Regions from separate parts of the Mesorhizobium sp. DxT genome, predicted to be linked through region 1. Evidence: predicted binding sites of a transcription regulator. Region 1 holds the regulator's gene; each other region holds the start of a gene.
What was found. The regulator PhoB, encoded in region 1, activates phosphate uptake and scavenging genes when phosphate is short. The targets are predictions, from matches to a motif close to TGTCATNNANCTGTCAT.
Positions count from the first base shown of each region.

Region 2: ACVJNE_RS16450 (LTA synthase family protein) is a predicted target of PhoB. The motif match lies at 813-829, and genes of this name have one in related genera.
Region 3: ACVJNE_RS18310 (YdcH family protein) is a predicted target of PhoB. The motif match lies at 1,386-1,402, and genes of this name have one in related genera.
Region 4: phnD (phosphonate ABC transporter substrate-binding protein) is a predicted target of PhoB. The motif match lies at 1,010-1,026, and genes of this name have one in related genera.

Region 1 is NZ_JBZFLJ010000002.1:215,667-219,716, reverse strand. Features, by position in the region: gene pstA (phosphate ABC transporter permease PstA) at 1-92, shown strand, start outside; gene pstB (phosphate ABC transporter ATP-binding protein PstB) at 105-923, shown strand; gene phoU (phosphate signaling complex protein PhoU) at 953-1,660, shown strand; gene phoB (phosphate regulon transcriptional regulator PhoB) at 1,679-2,368, shown strand; gene ACVJNE_RS05130 (vanadium-dependent haloperoxidase) at 2,469-3,779, shown strand; gene ACVJNE_RS05125 (CRTAC1 family protein) at 3,776-4,050, shown strand, end outside.
Region 2 is NZ_JBZFLJ010000008.1:178,608-182,657, reverse strand. Features, by position in the region: gene ACVJNE_RS16450 (LTA synthase family protein) at 1-776, opposite strand, end outside; gene fabD (ACP S-malonyltransferase) at 949-1,896, shown strand; gene fabG (3-oxoacyl-[acyl-carrier-protein] reductase) at 1,911-2,648, shown strand; gene ACVJNE_RS16435 (acyl carrier protein) at 2,885-3,121, shown strand; gene fabF (beta-ketoacyl-ACP synthase II) at 3,167-4,050, shown strand, end outside.
Region 3 is NZ_JBZFLJ010000010.1:58,021-62,070, forward strand. Features, by position in the region: gene ACVJNE_RS18295 (5-(carboxyamino)imidazole ribonucleotide synthase) at 1-529, opposite strand, end outside; gene purE (5-(carboxyamino)imidazole ribonucleotide mutase) at 526-1,023, opposite strand; gene ACVJNE_RS18305 (YdcH family protein) at 1,033-1,236, opposite strand; gene ACVJNE_RS18310 (YdcH family protein) at 1,466-1,642, shown strand; gene ACVJNE_RS18315 (ArsR/SmtB family transcription factor) at 1,785-2,048, opposite strand; gene ACVJNE_RS18320 (MFS transporter) at 2,078-3,373, opposite strand; gene ACVJNE_RS18325 (DUF1192 domain-containing protein) at 3,474-3,668, opposite strand; gene ACVJNE_RS18330 (NAD(P)H-quinone oxidoreductase) at 3,775-4,050, shown strand, end outside.
Region 4 is NZ_JBZFLJ010000003.1:273,271-277,320, reverse strand. Features, by position in the region: gene phnL (phosphonate C-P lyase system protein PhnL) at 1-330, shown strand, start outside; gene ACVJNE_RS08465 (DapH/DapD/GlmU-related protein) at 327-941, shown strand; gene phnD (phosphonate ABC transporter substrate-binding protein) at 1,116-2,045, shown strand; gene phnC (phosphonate ABC transporter ATP-binding protein) at 2,123-2,974, shown strand; gene phnE (phosphonate ABC transporter, permease protein PhnE) at 2,979-3,893, shown strand; gene phnE (phosphonate ABC transporter, permease protein PhnE) at 3,890-4,050, shown strand, end outside.

The sequences.
Region 1 (4,050 bases):
CGTCGGCCGCTATTCTCGTATTGCTCGGCTTTCTCGTGACCATGAACGCCATTGCCGTGTTCCTGAGGCAGCGTTTCGAGCGCCGCTGGTAGGGAGACAGAAGGATGAACAAGATGACCGATGTAGCCATTGAGCAACAGATCGCGGCACAGCCAAAACCCGCAGCGCGGGCCAAGATGGCGGGCAAGAACGTCAAGGTGTTTTATGGCGAGAAGCAGGCGCTCTTCGACGTCAACCTCGATGTCGGCGAAAAGCAGGTTACGGCGCTGATTGGTCCGTCGGGCTGCGGCAAGTCGACTTTCCTCCGCTGCCTCAACCGCATGAACGATACCATCGACATTGCTCGGATCGAGGGGCAGATCACCCTTGACGGTGACGATATCTACGACCCAAAGATCGACGTCGTCGAATTGCGGGCGCGTGTCGGCATGGTGTTCCAGAAGCCCAACCCGTTCCCGAAATCAATCTATGAGAACGTTGCTTACGGCCCCCGCATTCACGGGCTGGTGTCGAGCAAGACCGACATGGATGGCATCGTCGAATCGAGCCTGCAGAAGGCGAGTCTCTGGGATGAGGTTAAGGACCGTCTCCACGAGGCCGGCACCGGCCTGTCAGGCGGCCAGCAGCAGCGCCTGTGCATCGCGCGCGCCATCGCTGTCTCGCCCGAGGTGATCCTGATGGACGAGCCCTGTTCGGCCCTCGACCCGATCGCGACGGCGAAGATCGAGGAACTGATCGACGAATTGCGCGAGAATTACACGATCGTCATCGTCACGCATTCGATGCAGCAGGCCGCGCGTGTCTCCCAGCGGACCGCCTTCTTCCATCTCGGCAATCTCGTCGAAGAAGGCCCGACCGACCAGATATTCACCAGCCCCGCCGAGAAGCGGACGCAGGACTACATCACCGGCCGCTTCGGCTGACGGTCCCGGAAGAGCCCGAGGAGGCAAACATGGGTGAGCACACGGTCACGTCGTTCGACGACGATCTCGGCCATATCGACCAGTTGATCCGCGACATGGGCGATCTCGCCGGCGCGATGGTCGCTGCCGCGACCCGGTCGCTGTTGCAGAACGACACCGCGCTGGCGCAGCGGGTGATTTCGGACGACGTGTTGATGGACGCGCGCCAGCGCGAATTGGACGATCGCGCCATCACGCTGATCGCCAAACGCCAGCCGATGGCGCAGGATCTGCGATCGGTCGTCGGCGCGATCCGCATGGCGGCCGACCTGGAACGCATCGGCGATCTGGCCAAGAACATCGCCAAGCGCGTCAACGCGGTGGGCGAAGGCTCGGCGCCGCGCGGGCTTTCCCATTCCATCGACACGATGGCCCAGATGGTGATGGATCAGGTCGGCGCGGTGATCTCGGCCTACGAGGCGCGCGATTCAAAAAACCTCGTGAGCCTGCGCGAGGACGACGAGAAGATCGACGTGCAATACACGGCCGTCTTCCGCGAGCTGCTCACCTACATGATGGAAGACCCGCGCAACATCACCGCCTGTACGCATCTGCTGTTCTGCGCCAAGAACCTGGAACGCATCGGCGACCATGTGACCAACATCGCGGAAAACGCGTATTATATCGTGACCGGCCAGCAATTGCCGCTGAACAGGCCGAAGCTGGATGAGACGTCGGTGACAGTGGACAGCGAGTGACCGCAGAGAGACCTATAGATGATTGCACCCAAGATCATGGTGGTGGAGGACGAGGAGCCGTTGGGGGTGCTTCTCAAATACAACCTGGAAGCCGAAGGTTATCAGGTCGAGGTGATCGGCCGCGGCGATGAAGCGGAGATCAGGCTGCGGGAAAGCACACCCGACCTGCTGGTGCTCGACTGGATGGTGCCCGGCATTTCCGGCATCGAGCTGTGCCGGCGGCTGCGGATGCGCCCGGAGACCGAGCGCCTGCCGATCATCATGCTGACCGCGCGCGGCGAGGAAACGGACCGGGTGCGCGGCCTGTCGACCGGTTCCGACGACTATCTGGTCAAGCCGTTCTCAACGCCGGAATTCATCGCCCGGGTCCGCGCGCTGCTGCGCCGCGCCAAGCCCGAGGTGCTTTCATCGGTGCTGAAGGTCGGAGACATCGTGCTCGACCGCGAGACGCATCGCGTGCATCGCGGCAAGTCCGAAATCAGGCTCGGCCCGACGGAGTTCCGTCTGCTCGAATTCATGATGCAGCATCCCGGCCGCGTCTTCTCGCGCGGGCAATTGCTCGACAATGTCTGGGGCGAGACGATCTACATCGACGAGCGCACCGTTGACGTACATGTCGGCCGGTTGCGCAAGGCGGTCAACAATGGCCGTCTGCCCGACGTGATCCGCACCATACGCGGCGCGGGCTACGCGATCCGCGAGGCATAGCAGCCGATACTCCTGCGCTCCGGTTCCGCTTGCAGGCGGCAGGTGCGCCATGCTTTCCTGACCGGACTGAGGGAGGAGCGGGCCGGGCCCGTAAGCGGCGATGCGTTTTCTTGTCCATGTCGTGCTGGTTGCGGCCGTTCTGGGTCTTGTTGGCCCAGCCCGCGCGCAATTCGACGAGAGGGCCGTAGAGGTTGCACGGACCTGGTACCGGCTCACGCTCGAGCTGGTGCGCCATACGCCGACCTATTCGCCGCCCGTCGCCAGCCGGTCCCTGGCATATCTGGGCGTTGCCGCGCAGGAAGGGCTTGCCGGCGGGCGGCCGTCGACGCGCTCGTTTGCGGGCCAGCTCAACGGGCTCGAAGCCTTTCCTCCACGGTCTGAGGGCGTCTACGACGAGGCGGTCGTGTTGCAAAGCGCTCTCACGAACGCAACGCGTCACTTCTTCAGCAATACTGGGCCGACGGGCCAGCGGGCGATGGATGCCATCGGGAAGCGTCTCGACGCTCTGGTCTCGGAGGGCGCCGACGCGGACGTTCTTGCGCGGAGCCTTGCGTATGGGCGCGTGATTGCCGGCCATGTGATCGAATGGTCCGCCGACGATGGTGGGGCTGTCGTGGAGAACATGGGCTTTCCGCACGACTATGTTCTGACGAAGGGGCCACAACATTGGGTTCCCACCAGCCTCATCGCTCAGCAGCAGGCGCCTTTGCTGCCTAACTGGGGCACCAACCGCACGTTCGCCATGCCCGACGGCGCCACATGCGGCGTCCCGCCACCGCCTGATTACAGCGAGGAGCAAGGCAGCGCGTTCCATAACGAGGCCGTGGAAGTCTACGAAGCGGCCAAGGGGCTGACGCCGGAGCAGCGGGAGATCGCCCGGTTCTGGTCGGATGATCCGATGCTGTCGCCGACACCGCCCGGCCACTGGATTTCGATTGCGCTGCAACTGCTCGAAGCGGAAGGTGCGGATGCCGAGCGCACCGTCGACGTGCTCGCGCGGCTCGGCATCGTTCTCGCCGATTCCTTCATCGGATGCTGGGAAGCCAAATACCGCTACGATCTCGTGCGACCGGTGACGTATATCCGGCGGCACATCGACGCGAAGTGGCAGCCCGACCTCATCACGCCGCCGTTCCCCGAGTATCCCAGCGGCCACAGCACACAATCGGGCGCTGCGGCCATCGTGCTGGAGGATCTGTTCGGCGCGACGTTTGCCTTCGAAGACGAAACCCATGTGGACGACGGACTGCCGCCCCGGCATTTCGAAAGCTTCCGAGAGGCGGCCGAGGAGGCAGCGATCTCGCGGCTCTATGGCGGCATTCATTATCGAGCCGCCATCGAAAACGGGCTTGAGCAGGGCTACTGTATCGGCGCCTACACCAACGGGCTGGTGACGCGGGGAGCGGAATGATGCGCCACGTCGTTTCAGTGCTCTTTCTTTCGGTCGGCATTTGCGTACCCGTGTTTGCCGCGGACGGGCCGCCCGTGCCGAGCTTCATCGAGGAGACGGCGACTGTCGGTGTCGACGCGGTTTACGAAGGTAACTGGGAATTCATGGTCGGCGGCGGTGTCGCGGCATTCGATTGCAGCGGAGACGGTTTTGCCGATCTCTATGTCGCCGGCGGCGCCGCGCCGGCCCATTTCTATCGCAATGTCAGCGACGTGGGCGGAACGCTGCGTTT
Region 2 (4,050 bases), on a different contig from region 1:
GCGTAAGCGACGGGCGCCGGCGCCCGGATCGCATTCACCGATGCGGGGCTGTAGCCGGCCGGCGGGCTCACATTGGCCATCGGCACGTTCAGGGCAAACGCCATGACGAGGCCGTTGTGACGGTAATTCGCGGCCTGGTCCCACATCATGGGCTCGATATTGAGGGCCGAGCGCAGCGGCGAATGGCGCGCATAGTCCATCTGCATGGCAAACAGGACCAGAAGCGGCACGGCCAATGCAAGCCGCACGATTCTTCCCACGGGGCCTGTTACAGGGAAAAGCCGCGACCGGAACCACATCGCAGCCAGCGCAGCCCCGGCCGCTATCGTACTGGCGACGATTAGCAGCCCGGCGATGGGGCGCTCTGCGACCATCAGGGGCAGCAGTTCCACGATCTGGCGCGCGTAGAGGAAATCGGTCGGATAGGGCGGATCGCCAAGATAGAACCGCTTCTGGGAGCCCACCCAGGCCAGCAACAGAAGCAGGGGAGCCAGCAACAGCACCGACTGGCCACTCCGACGGGTGAAAGCGTCGAGCCCCAGAAGAACGAGGGCGATGGCCGCGATCGTTGCCAGTGCGGGCCTTGTGGGATCCGTGATGAAACCGACGGCGTCGCCTGCGGATCCGCGCAGGATCGTTTCCATAAGGAAGGTCAGCGTCACGGCCGCCAGCATGATCGCCGCCACATAGGCGAAACCATGCGCCAGCCTGTTCAGGCTGTTGATAGGCGAAGTATCGGTTAGGCCCGGAGCGACCGGGTCGACGATGCGGCTCAATCCACGGTTCCTTGTCGCGGGCGCGTGTCATCTAGTTGTCATAAAACTGTCATCCAGGCCAGAGGTTGCCTTGGCCGGCAAAGAAGTTTCGGATTGCAGGCAAAAGTACGACACTTGACCTGTAGCCGCGCTTGCGCCACACGCTGGCGCAAAGAACGCAGGGAGAAACGCCATGTCGATCGCCTTTACCTTTCCCGGTCAGGGCAGCCAGGCCGTGGGAATGGGCAAGGATCTCGCAGACGCCTTTCCCGAGGCGCGGGCGGTCTTCGATGAGGTCGATGACGCACTCGCGCAGAAGCTCTCGACGCTGATGTGGGAAGGGCCGGAAGACGAACTCACGCTGACAGCCAACGCCCAGCCGGCCCTCATGGCGGTGTCGCTTGCGGCAATCAGGGTACTCGAGGCGCGGGGCCTGTCTCTCAAGGACAAAGTGGCCTATGTGGCTGGCCACTCACTGGGCGAATATTCGGCGCTGGCGGCGGCCGGAACGTTCTCCATCGCCGATACGGCACGGCTGCTGCGCATTCGCGGCAACGCCATGCAGGCTGCGGTTCCCGTCGGCGAAGGTGCGATGGCTGCGATCATCGGTCTCGAGCAGGCCGACGTCGAGGCCGCCTGCGAGGAAGCCGGCAAGGGTTCGGTCTGCCAGATCGCCAACGACAATGGCGGCGGCCAGCTCGTCATTTCCGGCGCCAAGCCGGCGGTTGAGCACGCGGCGCGCATTTGCACCGAGAAAGGCGCCAAGCGTGCGCTCATGCTCCCGGTCTCCGCGCCTTTCCACTCGGCTCTTATGCAGCCGGCAGCGGACGCCATGCGCGAAGCGCTGGCAGGTGTGGTCAAGAATGCCCCCGTCGTGCCGGTCATTGCCAACGTTGTCGTGCGCCCGCTGAGCGATCCGGACGAGATCGCTGCCCGGCTGGTGGAACAGGTGACCGCTCGCGTGCGTTGGCGCGAGACCGTGGAATGGTTCGGGCAGAACGGCGTGACCACGCTTTACGAGGTTGGAGCCGGAAAGGTGCTTTCCGGCTTGGCGCGCCGCATCGACCGCAACATCACTACGGCTAATGTCGGCACGTCTGCCGACATCGACGCGGCATTGGCCGAACTTGGCCAGGCTTGAGAGAAGGATTTCCCATGTTTGATCTTGGCGGCCGCAAGGCGCTTGTAACCGGCGCAACCGGAGGCATCGGCGAAAGCGTTGCCCGCACGCTTCACGCGGCTGGCGCGACCGTGGGGCTGCACGGAACCCGGATCGAGAAGCTGGAGGCCCTTGGCGCCGAGCTGGGCGATCGCGTGAAGCTGTTTCCCGCCAACCTCTCCGACCGCGACGAGGTCAAGGCGCTGGGCCAGAAGGCTGAGGCCGAGCTGGAAGGTGTCGACATTCTAGTCAACAACGCTGGTATCACCCGAGATGGCCTGTTCGTGCGCATGCCGGACGAGGACTGGGACTCAGTGCTTGAGGTGAACCTGACCGCGGTATTCCGTCTGACCCGCGAGTTGACGCATCCGATGATGCGCCGCCGCTTCGGCCGCATCGTCAACATCACCTCCATCGTCGGCGTCACGGGAAATCCGGGGCAGGCCAACTATTGTGCCTCCAAGGCCGGCCTCATCGGCTTCTCGAAGTCGCTTGCCCAGGAGATCGCCACCCGCAACATCACCGTCAATTGCGTTGCGCCCGGCTTCATCGAATCGGCAATGACCGAGAAGCTGAACGACAAGCAGAAAGACGCGATCATGGGGGCCATCCCGATGAAGAAGATGGGGACGGGCGAGGACATCGCCGCATCCGTCCTCTACCTCGCATCCAACGAGGCCGGCTATGTCACGGGGCAGACACTTCACGTCAATGGCGGCATGGCGATGATCTGATAACGGCCATGCGGCGGCGAATTTGGTCTTTGACCGTGAAGTGTTTTCGTGTAATGCCGCCGCTCCATGGCGAATGAACGCCGCCTTCGGGAGCTTCAGGACTGATCAATACGGGCAGGAAATAACCGGTTGAAACCGGGATTATCCCCACCCTATGCTCCCATCTTTCAGCTTGATTACCGGCAATCGTGCCGCTAACGAAGTCCCACCAACTTTTTGAAGTCGAGGGTTTGCAAATGAGCGATACCGCAGAACGCGTCAAGAAAATCGTTGTCGAGCATCTGGGCGTCGATGCCGACAAGGTCACCGAGGGCGCGAGCTTCATCGACGACCTCGGCGCAGACAGCCTCGACACCGTCGAGCTGGTCATGGCTTTCGAGGAAGAGTTCGGCGTCGAGATTCCGGACGATGCCGCCGAGACGATCCTGACCGTCGGCGACGCGGTCAAGTACATCGACAAGGCGTCGGCCTGACGCCTTCGCCGCGCGACTTGACCAAAGCCAGATCAGAGTGAAGCGATGAGACGCGTCGTCGTCACCGGTATGGGACTGCTTTCGCCGTTTGGCGTCGGCGTGGAACATGCCTGGAAAGAGATTCTGGCCGGGAAGAGCGCCGCGCGGCGTGTGGACACTTTCGAGGTGGACGATCTTGCCTGCAAGATCGCCCACGCCATCCCCCGCGATGGCGGGGACAATGCGTTCGATCCCGATCGGTTCATGGAGCCGAAGGAGCAGCGCAAGGTCGGCGACTACATCATCTATGGCGTTGCCGCGGCCGATATGGCTCTCAAGGATGCCGGTTGGCATCCGACAAGCGCCGAGGACCAGAACGCCACCGGCGTGATGATCGGCTCTGGAATCGGCGGTATCGAAGGCATTGCCGAGAACGCGCTGATCCTGCAGGAAAAGGGGCCGCGTCGCATCAGCCCCTTCTTCATCCCCGGCAACATCATCAATCTCGTATCCGGGCAGGTTTCGATCCGCCACGGCCTCAAGGGGCCGAACCACGCGGTCGTCACGGCCTGCTCAACGGGTGCGCATGCGATCGGCGATGCCGCGCGCCTCATCATGTTCGGCGATGCCGACGTGATGGTGGCCGGCGGCGCAGAATCTCCGGTTACACGGCTTTCGTTGGCTGGCTTCGCAGCCTGCAAGGCGCTCTCCACCGCCCGTAACGACGATCCGCAGAAGGCATCCCGCCCCTATGACAGGGATCGCGATGGCTTCGTGATGGGCGAGGGCGCCGGCGTGGTCGTGCTGGAAGAACTTGAGCATGCCAAGGCGCGCGGCGCGAAGATCTATGCCGAAGTCGTCGGCTACGGTCTGACGGGCGACGCCTACCACATTACGGCCCCGGCTGAAGATGGCGATGGCGCGTTCCGCTGCATGACCGCGGCGTTGAA
Region 3 (4,050 bases), on a different contig from region 1:
CCATCTCGTCATAGCAACCGGCAATCTCTGCCTTACCGCCCGCCCGGAACACGCGCTGGCCCTTGCCATCGTAGCCCATGCGCCGTGTCTTGAGCACACCTGCTCCACCAAAGGTGGTCAATGCCTTGTCGAGATCGGCATCGCTGTCCACGGCAACGAAGCGCGCTGTGGATATGCCCATCTCGTTCAGGGTAGTCTTCTCGACAAGACGGTCCTGGGCAACCTCAAGCGCACGCGCCGGCGGGGAGACAGTCACGTCGGCAGCCAGCATTTCGGCTGCATGGACAGGCACGTTCTCGAATTCGTAGGTCACCACGGCGCATTCCCGCGCCAGTTCGGCCAGCGCATGTGCATCGTCATAGGCGGCAATAATCTGGCGGCTGGCGACCTGCGCGGCGGGACTATCAGCCTGAGGTTCAAGCACGATGATGCGATAGCCGAGCCGGGCCGCGGCCATCGCCAGCATGCGGCCAAGCTGGCCGCCCCCGATGATGCCGATGCAGGCGCCGGGCTGGAGCGGGAAGGTCATGCGTCGTCGGAGGGGTGGTCGGCGACGGCGGCGGTACGCGACGCGCGCCACTCATCGAGACGCGCCGCCAGCGCCTCGTCTCCAAGAGCGAGAACTGCGGCGGCCAGGAGCGCCGCGTTCGTCGCACCCGCCTTGCCGATGGCAAGCGTGCCGACGGGAATGCCGGCAGGCATCTGTACGATCGACAGGAGGGAATCCTGCCCCGAAAGAGCCTTCGATTCGACGGGCACGCCGAATACCGGCAACGGCGTCATCGCAGCGGTCATGCCGGGCAGGTGCGCTGCACCGCCGGCGCCGGCGATAATCACCTTGAACCCGGCCGCCTTGGCACCAGTCGCGAAATCGTAGAGGCGCTGCGGAGTGCGGTGTGCCGACACGATGCGGCATTCATGCGAAATGCCCAGTTCGCCAAGCGTATCCGCGGCGTGCCGCATGGTCGCCCAATCGGACTGGCTGCCCATGATGATGGCGACGTCAGCGCTATGGCCGGTCATGTCCGTCCCTCACGCGATTATGTCGGGAATGATACGATCTTCCAGCTGCTGCATGCGGTCCTTCAGGGTCAGTTTCTTCTTCTTCATGCGCTGGATCTGCAGTGGATCGCAGCCCACCGCGATCATCGCATTGATCGCGGCATCGAAGTCCGTGTGTTCCTGCTTGACCTTTGCAAACTCGAGACGAATCTCGGCCTGTTCCTGTTCCGACATGCTCAACCGTCTGAAGATTGTGAGGCGGGAATCGCCTGCGCGGGCGGGTTCCGGAGCTTCCGCGACCGGCGAGCGCCTCATAACACATTTCGACCTGTCAGGAAATGCTACTACGCTCCATTCGACACGATTGTCGTTCGATGGCAAAGTGTCATGGCGCTGTCACGAAGCGACCTGCGGTGGACGCTCGGGATGGCGCGATCGAGGAACGATGAAGGGAGAATCTATCATGTCTCTTGCATCCCATCTTGCTGAGCTGCAACGGAAGCATGGCAATATCGAACGCGAGATCGACGAGGCTTTGACGCACCCGTCGTGCGATACCCTCGAAATCGCCAAGCTCAAGCGGCGCAAGCTGGCCCTCAAGGACGAGATAGAAAAACTGAGCTCGCCGACGCGACATTAGTCGGCATATAGGCACCGCAACGGTGCTGCACCTGTAGCAAAGCCGATGGCGCCCGCGCCATCGGCAGGTAGTGGTTTTGTCTGCCCGCAAATGCGCATGCGGGCCTACGCCGCATCGAGGATATGCCAGCGCCGCGGCGGCGCTATTCCTCCCAGAACTGATCCAGCCAGATGTTAAGCTTCAGGAACCCCTGGTTGCTGATCGCATAGATACGCCGCGTTCCCTGCGAGCGGGCGCTGACCAGTCCGGTATCCAGCAAGACCTTGAGATGTTGTGAAACGGCGGGCCGCGAGACTGGCAACCCCAGGGCCAGCTCGTTGACGGTCTTCGGCCCGCGCCTCAACTCTTCGAGCAGATGACGGCGATTGGTGTCCGCAATGGCCATGAACGCGTCTGGCTGGGTCATGGTTATTTGTAACCCGCCCGCAGCGAAGTTCAATTGGCTTGTGGCCGGGGCTCGCTTGTGCCGATCGTGTCGTCCGAGGCCGCATGGGCCTCCTGATCGGCGCGCGGATCGAGCAGGCCGGCCTGTGGAGTGACGGCGCGCTCGGACGGCAGGGTCTTGAAGGCCTCGCGATCTTCAAGCGGCACCGGTGCCCGGCGCGTCGTGCGCAGCATCGCATAACCACCGAGCGACAAGTGCGCCAGCGCGGTGGCCAGGAACAGGCTTTCGGGCCGCATCTGCGCCATCAGGAAAGCACCGACCAGCGGGCCGATCATCGTGCCGAAGCCGTAGAGCAGCAGCAGGCCACCCGAAACCTTGACGAAATCCTCCGTGCTTGCGTGATCGTTGGCATGCGCAACGGCGATCGAATAGAGCGTATAGGCGAGCGCGCCGTACGCTGCCGTCAGGACCAGTATGGCAACGCTGGAACGCGGCGCCAGTGCAAAAACCAGAAGCGCGAAGAGGGCCGAACCGAAAGCTGCCGCCGCCAGCACGTAGCGGCGGTCGGTGCGATCCGAGGCGCGGCCGACGGGAAGCTGCGTCACCGCGCCTGCCACGACCACGAGGCTCATCATCAGCGCGATTTCGGCCGTCGATATGCCGACGCGGGCACCGTAGACCGCGCCCAGCGTGCCCCACGCGCCGTTGGCGACACCGACGAGCACGCAGCCCACCGCCGCCACCGGCGAATTGTTGTAAAGCCCCCTGAGATCGAGCTTCACATCTGCAAGCGGTTCCGGCGTCGCAGCAGAGGAGATCGCGGTCGGGATAAGGGATGCGCAGAAGAAGATGCCAGCCACCATGAACAAAGCCGCGCTGACGATTTCGCCTGCGGCCACGATCATCTGGCCGCCCATGATGGAGGCGTAAGTGACCATCATGTAGAGACCGAACACCGTGCCGCGATTGTCGTTGGTCGCTTTTTCGTTCAGCCAGCTCTCGATGATCATGAACGCGCCGGCCATGGTGAAGCCCGTCCCCGCACGCAGCGCGATCCAGGCGTATTCGTCAACCCACAGCCCCGTCAGAAGCGCGATGATGGCGCCGGAAGCGGCAAACACGCCGAAGGACCGCACATGGCCGACCTTGCGCACCAGCCGCGGCGCAAAATAGCAGCCTGCGACGAACCCTCCCGCCCATGCGGTACCGAAGAGTCCCAAAGAAGCGGTCGAAAAACCCTCCGCCTGGCCGCGCAGCGGCAGGAGCAGACCATGGAGGCCCGACGCGGCAAGAAGAAAGGCTGTTCCGCAGAGCAGCGAAAAAATCGGGCGGTATGTCGCGAGCATGTCTCGTCGGCGGCCTTCTTGCTGTGGGTCGTTGATTCGAAGCTAGAACTGAATCAGGCAATTACGTGCCGATATCCGACGGAACGCGAACGATCCACACCTATTCGCGACGAAACAGCGCTTCGGCAGCGAGCCGCGTCGACCCCTTTGCCTGAAGCTCGGCTTCAAGGCGTGCGATTTCACCCCTGAGCTGGTCGATCCTTTCCTCAAGCTCGCCGACCGACAGCAGCGACAGATCCTGTCCGATCTCGTGGACGCGTTTTGGCTTCACCGGTTCGTCGTCGAACAGCGCCATCCTGCTTGTCCTCCCACTTTGCCTTGTGGCCGACAAGTCTACATAAGGGAGGCGGGTCGAGGCAAACGCCCCGGCCACAAATTGACCAGACGCAGGCGAGGCACGCATGGACAAGATTCCGGAAAAAATGACGGCGATAGCGATCGTCGAGCCGGGTGGACCGCTGGTCCTCAAACCCGAGCGACGCGATGTCCCCAAGCCGGGCAATGGCGAAATCCTGATCCGCGTGCGCGCGGCCGGCGTGAACAGGCCCGATGTTGCCCAGCGCAAGGGCACCTACCCGCCCCCGCCGGGCGCATCGGACCTGCCGGGACTTGAGGCAGCCGGAGAGGTCGTCGCCGTCGGATCGGGCGCAAAGCGCTGGCGGGTCGGCGATAACGTC
Region 4 (4,050 bases), on a different contig from region 1:
AAGGCCCGCGACAAGGCGGCCGGACTGCTGTCGCGCCTGAACCTGCCCGAAAAGCTGTGGTCGCTGCCACCGGCGACCTTTTCCGGCGGCGAGCAGCAGCGGGTCAACATCGCGCGCGGCTTCATCACAGACCATCCGGTTCTGCTGCTGGACGAACCCACGGCCTCGCTCGACGCGAAGAATCGCGAGGTGGTCATCGCACTGATCGCGGAGAAGAAGCAGGCGGACGTTGCGCTGCTCGGCATCTTTCACGATGCAGACGTGCGCGAGGCGGTTGCGGACCGCATCATCGACGTGACCCAGTTTGCGATGAACAGGCGCGTGTCGTGACCAGACTTTCGGAAACGCCCCTCGTGCACCCAAGCGCAGAGGTGACGCAAAGCATGCTCGGCCGCTACACGGAGATCGCCGACCGCAGCCGCGTGCACGAATCGACGCTCGGCAACTACTCCTACGTCATGCAGGATTGCGGCATCTGGTGCGCGACGATCGGCAAGTTCTCCAACATCGCGGCAGCCGTGCGCATCAACGCCACAAACCACCCGACATGGCGTCCGACGCTGCACCACTTCACCTATCGGGCCTCGGACTACTGGCCTGATGCCGCCCATGAGGACGAGTTCTTCACGTGGCGGCGGGCGAATGCGGTAACGATCGGGCACGATACCTGGCTCGGCCACGGTTCGACCGTCCTGCCGGGAGTGACGGTCGGCGACGGGGCGGTGATCGGTGCCGGCGCGGTCGTCTCGAAAGACGTCGCGCCCTACACCATCGTTGGCGGGGTGCCCGCGCGGCCGATCCGCGCGCGCTTTCCCGACGCCATTGCCGAGCGGTTCCGCGCGCTCGCCTGGTGGGACTGGGATCACGAGCGCCTGCGGGCGACGCTCGACGATTTCCGTTCACTTTCCGCCGAAGAATTCCTCGAAAAGCACGCCGGCTAGGCATCTGCGCGCATTGCGGGCAGGCGCGCGGACACAAACTGTGAACCGTCACAAAACCGCAGAAAAAGCGTAATCGAGCTGTCGCGAAAGACCATTAGGGGACAGGGCCAGCAGGCCGGAAGAAGTCCGGACCGCGCTTGAAAAGTTCACCCTCCAAAGCGTCTGGAGCCCGACATGTTTACCCTTCTCACCCGCACCACGGCAGCCGCTGCCATTCTCGCCTCCGCGCTCGCGACACCGGCGATCGCCCAGGACTGGAAGTCCGACCTTCCCGCTTTCCGCGTCGGCCTTCTCGGCGGCGAAAACGAAGCCGACCGCCTGCGCAAGAACGACTGCATGGTCGAGCAGCTTGGCGAAAAACTCGGCGTGCCGATTGAGCTCTATCCTGCGTCCGACTATGCCGGCGTCATGCAGGGCCTGGTTGCGGGTCAGCTCGACGCGGCCCAGCTTGGCGCGTCCGCCTATGCAGGCATTTATCTCCAGGATCCCGACGCCGTTGAGCCTATCTTCGTCGCGCTCGAGAACGACGGTTCGGACGGCTACTTTGCGATGATGTATGCTCGTACCGATTCCGGAATCGAGAGCATAGACGACATGCGCGGGAAGTCGCTTGCCTTCGCTGACCCGAACTCGACGTCCGGCTATCTCGTCCCGAAGGCCGAGTTGGAAGCCCAGGAAATCAACATTGAGGAATATTTCTCCTCGACCGGCTTCGGCGGCGGGCACGAGCAGGCGGTCGTCGCCGTGCTCAACGGCCAGTATGACGCCGGCGTCACCTGGACCTCGGGTGTCGGCGAGGAGTCCGAAGGCTTCAGCCGCGGCGCGCTGCGCTCCATGGTCGACAAGGGCCTGCTCGACATGTCCGACCTGCGCATCATCTGGCAGTCAAACCTGATCCCCAACGGCCCGTGGGTCGTGCGCAAGGACGCGCCGCAGGAAGCCAAGGACATCGCCATCGCCTGGATGGAGACGCTGAACGAGACCGACTACCAGTGCTACGTCGACGTGTCCCAGGGCGAAGGCCAGGGGTTCAAGCGCGTGGATCACGAGTTCTTCACCAACGTCGTCGAGATGCGCCGCCGCGAGCTCGAAGGCTCCCGCTAAACTTGTCCGACATCTCCGGCCGCCGTCCACCAGGACGGCGGCCGCCTCGTATTCAGGCCGGACGAACGGAGCCGCCAATGCTGACGACCGAGAACCTCACCAAGAGCTTCAAGACCCGCAATGCGGTCTCCGAAGTCTCGCTTTCCATACCGCAGGGCCAGATGGTCGGCGTCATCGGGCGCTCCGGTGCCGGCAAATCGACGCTGCTGCGCATGGTCAACCGGCTGGCCGAGCCGACCGGCGGCAGCATCACCTTTGAAGGCAAGGACGTGACCGCGCTGCGCGGCAGCGCGCTGCTCGAATGGCGTGCCACCTGCGCCATGGTGTTCCAGCAATTCAACCTCGTCGGCCGCCTCGACGTGCTGACCAATGTCCTGACCGGCAGGCTCTATCATCACGGCTTCGTCGCCTCGATGCTTCAGCTCTTCACCGCTTCGGAGCGCGCCTTCGCGATCCGCGCGCTCGACCGGCTCGGCATGGCGCATACCGCGCTCCAGCAGGCCGACACGCTTTCGGGTGGCCAGATGCAACGCGTGGCGATCGCCCGCGCGCTGGTGCAAGAGCCGCGTATCCTGCTTGCCGACGAGCCCATCGCCTCGCTCGATCCGCTCAACGCCAAGGTGGTGATGGACGCACTGCGCACAATCAACCGCGAGGACGGCATCACCGTGGTCTGCAACCTGCACACGCTCGACACCGCGCGCTCCTATTGCGACCGCATCATCGGCCTGAAGGATGGCGTGCTGGTCTTCGACGGCACGCCCGAGAAGCTGACGCAGGGCATGGCGCGCGAGATCTATGGCGCGGAAGCCGAAGACGCTTTTGCCGAAGGCCTGACCTCGACGTCGCTGGGCGGCATGCCCGCCAAGCAGCGCCTGACCGAGCGCGACCTGGCGAAGAACGCGCAACTCGGCCTGGCGGCGAGCTGACCCAATGGCCGCCATCACGTCTTCCGGCAACGACACGATTGCCGAGTTCGAACGGCACCGCGCCGAACTGCTACGCAGCAAGCGCGCGATGAACGCGCTGTTTTTCATACTGTTTCTGGCCGCGATCGCCGCCTCAGTCTACGTATCACGTTTCTATCCTGATCGGCTTGCCTCGGGCCTGCCGCGCATCTTCGAATATTTCGGCACGATCATGCCGAACCTAGAGCTCGACAAGCTTTTTCTGCCACGTGGCGAAAACGGTCGCGCCGTGCCTGGATCGATCGTCTACTGGTATTCGGATTTCTGGACCTATATCCGGCTGATCTTTGAAACCATCCTCATGGCGCTGACCGCGACCTTCATTGGAGCGGCAGGCGCGTTCCTGCTGTGCTTCCCGGCTGCGCGCAACCTCGCCCCCAATAGCGTCGTCTTCCTGCTTTCGCGCCGCTTCATGGAGATCTGTCGCGGCGTGCCGGAAATTCTCTACGCGCTGGTGCTTGTGTTTGCGGTCGGCATCGGCCCGCTGGCCGGCGTCATCGCAATCGCGATCCACACGGCCGGCGCGCTCGGCAAGCTCTTTGCCGAGGTCAACGAGAACGCCTCGATGCGGCCCGTGGAAGGCATTCGCGGCGTGGGCGGCAACTGGTTCGAGGAAATGCGCTACGGCGTCGTCCCGCAGGTGATGCCCAACTTCATTTCTTACGCACTGCTGCGTTTCGAGATCAATGTGCGCGCCTCGTCGATCGTCGGCTTCGTCGGCGCGGGCGGCATCGGCGCGGAGCTGAATCGCGTCATCAGTCTTTATTCCGACGACCGCGTCGTGGCAGTTCTCCTGCTCGTCGTGCTGACCGTCACGCTCATCGACCTCCTGTCGGAGCGCCTGCGCACGCACTTCATCGGCAAGGAACATTTCGCATGACCGCCGCAACTCTGGCCGGCATCGGCCCGGACGAGATCGCCAGCGTCCGACGCATGCACCCGCAGGCTTTCGGCTCGTGGCGAGGAAAGCTGGTCCAATGGGCCGTATGGGTCGGCGTCATCGGCTACGTCATCGGCTCGCTTTGGTATTTCGACGT